DNA from 2 places in the Nakamurella sp. genome. Region 2 is predicted to be linked to the other one. Evidence: riboswitches for the same ligand, from Rfam matches in the RefSeq annotation. Region 2 holds a riboswitch; the other holds the start of a gene.
What was found. A riboswitch is a leader RNA that binds a small molecule or an ion and turns the genes downstream of it on or off. The one in region 2 is predicted to bind cyclic di-AMP.
Positions count from the first base shown of each region.

Region 1: linked by a shared signal. The riboswitch ahead of ACOJUF_RS23230 (transglycosylase family protein) and the one ahead of ACOJUF_RS07220 (C40 family peptidase) in region 2 are both predicted to bind cyclic di-AMP.

Region 1 covers NZ_JBMDXT010000514.1:1,894-5,294, forward strand. The annotation lists gene ACOJUF_RS23225 (glucose-1-phosphate adenylyltransferase family protein) at 86-1,285, opposite strand; cyclic di-AMP (ydaO/yuaA leader) riboswitch at 1,690-1,888, shown strand; gene ACOJUF_RS23230 (transglycosylase family protein) at 1,894-2,673, shown strand; gene ACOJUF_RS23235 (MFS transporter) at 2,760-3,401, shown strand, end outside.
Region 2 covers NZ_JBMDXT010000144.1:2,942-6,342, reverse strand. The annotation lists gene ACOJUF_RS07230 (C40 family peptidase) at 1-579, shown strand, start outside; gene ACOJUF_RS07225 (glycosyltransferase family 4 protein) at 690-1,814, shown strand; cyclic di-AMP (ydaO/yuaA leader) riboswitch at 2,011-2,182, shown strand; gene ACOJUF_RS07220 (C40 family peptidase) at 2,195-3,401, shown strand, end outside.

The sequences.
Region 1 (3,401 bases), on a different contig from region 2:
GTCCCACCGGTCACATCCGGGGTGACTCGATCCGCGCAGCAGTCCACAACAGTGCCCCCGAACGGGGACCCGGAGCGGATCGGAATCAGCGGGAACGCCGGATCAGGTCCCGCGGGCGCCGAGGCTCGATCTCGGTCCCCGGGCCGAGTTCGGTGTCGGCGGCAATGCGCCGGTGCGACCCGACCAGCACCGGACGCACCGCGTTGACCGCGCCGAGCCGGGCGCGCCGGCCGACGACGCTGCCTTCGGCGATCACCGACCGCGCCACGGTGGCCCCGGACCGGACCACCACGTCGTCCATCAGCACGCTGTGCCGCACCTCGGCCCCCCGCTCGACGACGACGCCCGGCCCCAGGACCGAGTTGACCACCACGCCGGCGACGACCGCGCCGGGCGACAGCGCGGCCCGGTCCAGCGAGGCCGTGCGCCGCACGAGGGCCGGCCCCCGCACCGGCATCGAGGTCAGGATCGGCCAGTCCGGGTCGTCCAACCGCAGCGGCGGGCGATCGCGCAGCAGTTCCAGTTGCCCGTCCAGGTAGGCGGTGGGGGTGCCCAGGTCCCGCCAGTGGCCGTCGTGCCGGACCTCGGCGACGACGCCCCCGGCGACCAGCCGGGGGAGCAGCCGCTCGCCGTAGTCGCCCAGTTCGCCGTCCCGGTGCAGGTCGCGCAGCTGCTCGGCCAGGACGTCCGGTCGATAGGCGAACACCTCGGTGCCGACACAGCGTCCCGACGGTCGGTCCGGTTTGTAGTCGACCGCCCGCACCCGGCCGTCCGCGGCCTGCACGACGAGGTAGCGGGAGACGTCGGTGCCGGGCGGCATGACGGTGGTCACCACCGTCGCGTCGGCGGCCGCGTCCAGGTGCGTGGCGATGACGGTGCGCAGGTCCAGGGTGAGCAGGTGGTCGGCGCTGCAGACCAGCAGCACGTCGGGGGCGAAGGCGTCGATGACCGGCCAGTTGCGGATCAGGGCGTCGGCATTGCCCGACGCGAAGCCGTCCTCCGGCGGGCCCTCGAAGGGAGCGAGGATCCGGAAGCCGCCGCGGGTGCGGTCCAGGTCCCACGGCCGCCCGCCGGCCAGGTGCTCGGCGAGCAGGTGGGGCTCGTACTGCTGCAGGACCCAGACGTCGGCCAGCCCGCTGTGCGTCGCGTTCGACAGCGCGATGTCGATGAGCCGGTAGGTGCCGCCGACGGGCAGGGACGGCTTGGCCCGGCCCGTCGTGAGCGGCCCCAGCCGCGAACCGCGACCGCCGGCCAGGACCACCACCAGGACGCGCACACGGCTCATTCCCTGAGTCTTCCCCGGGTGCGTGCCGACCACGCGGAGTTTCGCCGGGCAAACAACGGGTACCTCGTCTTTCGGTGCGACCGGGCGCCGGTGCACACTCTGTGCGACGGCTGTGGGCCGCCCCACCGGCGTCTGTGCTGTGGACTGCTCCGAACGGGTGAATTTCGGGGAGTGACCCTGCCCGGCTCTCCGGGCCGGACCGGCCGCGGGTGCACCCCGGTTCAGCAGCGCAAACGGGCCGCGACGGTTGGTCGGGTCGATCGTTACCATTCCGTTATGTCCAGATCGGTGCCCTGGACATTCCCGGACCGGTCCGTATCGTCTGTCTGGGCCGGGTTTTCGACCGGCAACCACGTCCACAACCCTCCGGGCCAACGCGCCGAGTGCTGTCCGCTCCGGCCCGGAGACCGTCATCGCAGAAAGGCTAGGACAGCAGCGGGGAAACCAACTTCGGGAGCCGCACGGCTTCCTTGGGGTGAATCCGGCACCGTTTCGGCGGGCCGGACGGGCGATCCCCTGCACCCATTCGCCGGCCGCATCGCGGCGGCCCTGGGTCGCGCCCGAACCCGACAGCTCACCTCGCAGGCGTAGCTAGGGGAAACAACCACATGACGCGTCGTACTGTCGCACGCCATCGCAAGCCCACCAAGGCTCGCACCCTCGCCCTCCGGGGCGCCACCGTCGGCGTCGTCGCCGGCGCCGCCGCCCTCGGCCTGGGCGCCGGAACCGCCTCCGCCGCGCCGGATTCGACCTGGGACTCCGTCGCGCAGTGCGAGAGCAGCGGCAACTGGTCGATCAACACCGGCAACGGGTACTACGGCGGCCTGCAGTTCTCCCAGTCGACCTGGAACGCCTACGGCGGCCAGGACTATGCCGCCCGGGCCGACCTGGCCACTCGTGAGCAGCAGATCGCGGTCGCCGAGAAGACCCTGGCCGGCCAGGGCTGGGGCGCCTGGGCCTGCGCGTACGCGGGCGGGGGCGAAGGCCCGACCCAGCGTTCGGTGAGCGGCTCGTCCTCGTCGTCCTCGGATTCGTCGTCCTCGTCCTCGGATTCGTCCTCGTCGTCCTCGTCGTCCTCCAACCAGGACAGCAGCAGCTCGCAGGCCTCGCGCGGCAGCCGCAGCACCGACAACGACAGCGAGCAGTCGAGCCCCCGCGGCAGCCGGTCCTGGAACCAGGACGCCGCCGACACCAGCTCGTCGTCCTCCTCGGTCAGCTCGGGCAGCGCCGCCGACGGCACCTACACCGTGGTGTCGGGCGACACCCTCTACAAGATCGCCGCGGCGAACGGGGTGTCCGGTGGCTGGGAGGCCGTCTACCAGGCCAACTCCGACATCATCCCGGACCCCGATCTGATCTACCCGGGCCAGGTCATCCGCATTCCGTGACCTGACGCATCCGGGTCCGCCCGGGGTCGATCCACAGCGCGATCGGCCCCGGCCGGACACCCCTGCGAGCCCGGTAGCATCCGGACGTGGGGGGACGCCGGATTGCCGTGACCGCGGCCGGCACGGCGGTCCTGCTCGCCGCCCTCGACGCCTACGTCGTCGTGGGCCTGCTGGTCGACATGGTGCTCGACCTGGGTATTCCGGTGAACCGCCTGGAGCGGGCCACCCCGATCGTCACCGGCTTCCTCCTGGGCTACGTCGCGGCCATGCCGCTGCTGGGCCAGGTGTCCGACCGGTTCGGTCGCCGGCGGGTGCTCCAGCTGTGTCTGCTCGGCTTCGCCGCCGGGTCGGCGATCACCGCAGCTGCCGGGTCCGTCCCGCTGCTGATCGCCGGGCGGGTGGTGCAGGGCGTGGCCGGGGGCGCCCTGCTCCCCGTCACCATGGCCCTGGTCGCCGACCTCTGGCCGGAGCCGCGCCGGGCCGGCGCCCTGGGCGCGGTCGGCGCCGCGCAGGAGATCGGCAGCGTGCTCGGCACGCTGTACGGGGTGGCGGTCGCCGGCCTGTTCGCGTCCTGGCCGTTCTTCGCCGAGCTCCAGCCGGACGGCTGGCGCTGGGTCTTCTGGCTCAACGTGCCGCTGGCGGCCCTGGCCATGCTCGTCGTGCAGCGCACCGTGCCCGCCGGCGTCCGCACGCCCGGTGCCGGGGTGGACGTCGTCGGCGGCGGTCTG
Region 2 (3,401 bases):
GAGGCGGCCCGGTACAAGGCCCTCTACGACTCGCTGTCCCAGCAGGAGCGCGCCGCCGCCGACGCCGCGCAGGAGCAGGCCAATGCGGCCGCGAACGCCGCGGCCGAGGCCGCGCCGGCCGCGGCCGACCCGGCCCCGCAGGCGGCCAGCCGCTCCGACCGGACCGCGATCGCCGACTCCTCCGCGGCCACCAGCGAGAGCTCCGCGCCCAGTGCCCCGGCCGCCAGTGGGGCCGCCGCGGTCGCCGTGGCCGCCGCGCTGTCCAAGGTCGGCTCGCCGTACGTCTACGGGGCCGCCGGGCCGAACGCGTTCGACTGCTCCGGCCTGACCTCCTGGGCGTGGGCGCAGGCCGGCGTCAGCATCCCGCGCACCTCCGGCGGCCAGGCCGGCCTGCCCTCGGTGCCGCTGAGCCAGTTGCAGCCGGGCGATCTGGTCACCTACTACTCGCCGGTCTCGCACGTGGCCATGTACATCGGCAACGGCCAGGTCGTGCACGCCTCGACCGAGTCGCGTCCGGTGTACGTCACCTCGGTGAGCGGGGCCGGCCCGAACGCCACCGGCCACCGGGTGACCGGCTGACCCACGACGGCGGGCCGGGCCGCTAGGCTCGGCCCCACCCGGGGCGGATCGCCCCGGGGTCCGTCCGGCGCCGCAGGGTCGTGCGCAGAAGGGTCGTGGGTGCGCCACTCGTGCGGCGAACGCTGTTGGTGACCAACGACTTTCCGCCCCGGGCCGGGGGAATCCAGTCCTACCTGCTGGCGCTGGCCCAGCGGCTGCCGGCCGATCGGTTGGTGGTGTACGCCCCGGCCTGGCCCGGCGCCGCGGACTTCGATGCGCGGCAGCCCTTTCCGGTCTACCGGCATCCCGGCTCGCTGATGCTGCCCGGCTCGGCGGTCCGCACCCGGGCGGTCGAGCTGATCCGCGACCACGGCATCGGGGCGGTCTGGTACGGGGCGGCGGCGCCGCTGGGATTGCTGACGCCGGCCCTGCGCGCCGAGGGCGTCGTCCGCACCGTCGCCTGCACGCACGGCCACGAGGTCGGCTGGTCGATGGTGCCGGGCGCCCGGCGGGCACTGCGCCGGATCGGCCGCGTCAACGACGTGCTGACGTTCGTCAGTCACTACGCCCGCCGGCGGATCGCCTCCGCGTTGGGGCCGATGGCGGCCCTGGAGTACCTGCCGCCCGGCGTGCTGACCCAGACCTACCGGCCCGATCCCGTGGCCCGCGCCGCGATCCGCCGCCGGTACGGGCTGGGGGAGGCCCCGCTGGTCGTGTCGGTGTCGCGGCTGGTGGCGCGCAAGGGCCAGGACTCGCTGATCCGCGCGGCCGACCGGATCCGCACTTTGGCCCCCGACGCGCGCATGCTGATCGTCGGCGACGGGCCGGACCGGACCCGGCTGACCGGTCTGGTCGACCGCCTGGGCCTGGCCGGCCGGGTCCGGCTCACCGGCGCCGTGCCGTGGTCCGACCTGCCGGCGCACTACGCAGCCGCCGACGTGTTCGCCATGCCGTGCCGCACCCGCGGGCTCGGGCTCGACGTGGAGGGCCTGGGGCTGGTCTTCCTGGAGGCCGCGGCCACCGGGCTCCCGGTGGTGGCGGGCCGGTCGGGCGGGGCGCCGGAGACGGTGCAGGAGGGCCGCACCGGCACCGTGGTGGACGGGCGCGACGTGCCGGCGGTCGCCACCGCGATCGCCGATCTGCTGGCCGACCCGGCCCGGGCCGCGGCGATGGGCGCCAACGGCCGGCGCTGGGTGACGCAGGCGTGGAACTGGGACGCATCGGCCGGCCGGCTGGCCGAGTTGCTCTCCGGCTGACCCCCGACGCCCGATCGGGTGATCGGTTCCCGCCGGATCGCGTGACACCGCTCACAAGCGGTGTGCAATGCGCGTGAATCGATAACGTTGTCAGCCCGAATTGAGAGGTTGGTCATGCGCATTCGGGGTGCCGCCATCCGTGTCGGTGTCGTAATCTATTCGTGACCTGGAGCAGCGGATGTCGCACGGACACCCCTCCGGGTCACCGCCTAATCGATGCCATCGCATCGAACCGGGGACCCAAGTTATGTGTGGGGTGAATCCCGGGTGGGACGACGCGTGCCGCACGGTGCTCCCCGTCCGCCCGGGTAGGGCTACTTCCTGGCCCGAACCCGTCAGCTAACTCGGTCGGCGGCAAGGAAGAAGGGCTTGCCGTACCCGTGACGCACCACCGTGGTTCCCTGCTGCGTGCCGCCGCCGACCGACGACCCAGTGCCGGCCCGCCCGGCCGCACCCGGACCCCGCGCCGGGCCCGCGTCTACCGGATGGCCGGTGGCGTCGTGCTCGCCGCCGCGATGCTCTCGACCGTCGCCGCGCTGCCGGCCGCCGCCGATCCCGGGGTCCGGTCGCCCATCTCCGCCGACGGGGCCCAGCCGGCCGCCGCCGAGCAGCCGGCCCAGCCCGCCGCCGAGCAGCCCGCCCCGGCCGTGGCCGTCCCGGCCACCGCCGAGGAGGCCAAGCAGTCCTGGCTCGACGCCGCCCGCCGGTCCGAGTCGTACAACGAGCAGGTGCTGCCCGCCCAGGCCGCGGTCGACGCGGCCAAGGCCCAGTCCGACGCCGCGGCCGCCGCGCTCGCCGCCGCCGCCGACCGCACGTCCGCCGAGCAGCAGAAGGTCGCCGCCGCGGACGCCGTCGTCGCGCAGTTCCAGGCCAAGGTGGACGCCTTCGCCAACGCCAGCTTCCGCGGGGCGCGGACCGACGACCTGTCCGTGCTGCTCACCGCGGGCAGCCCGCAGGCCTACCTGGACCAGGCCGGGTCGCTCGGCCAGGTCGCCACCGACCAGCAGCAGACCCTGTCCGGGGCGCTGGCCGCCCGGCAGGCCGCCGCGGATGCGCGCGCCGCCGCCCAGGTCGCCGAGGGCCAGGCCCGTGCGGCCAAGCAGGCCGCCGACCAGGCCACCGCGGACGCCCAGGCGGCCCGGGACGCGCTGGACACCGGTCAGGCCCAGCTGCAGGGCGAGATCGCGGTGTACCAGCTCGCGTTCGCCCAGCTGTCGACCTCCGACATCGACGCCGCGGTCGCCGCCCAGGAAGCCGCCAACCTCGACTCCGCCTCCGTGGCGCGGCAGGCCCAGCAGGCCGCCCAGCGCGACCGCGCGGGCCTGGCCGACGACGCCGCGCCGGTCGGCGACACCGGCCCGGCGTTCGCTGCCTGGGCCGCCGCCCACGCGCCCAGCGCGCAGGCCGGCATCGCGGTGGAGGCCGCCCTGTCCCGGCAGGGCCTGCCCTACGTGTGGGGTGCCGTCGGCCCCGACACCTTCGACTGCTCCGGCCTGATGCTATGGGCGTGGCAACAGGCCGGAGTGGACATCCCCCGCAACAGCGCCGCCCAGGCGGGGCTGCGGGAGATTCCGCTGGACGAGCTGC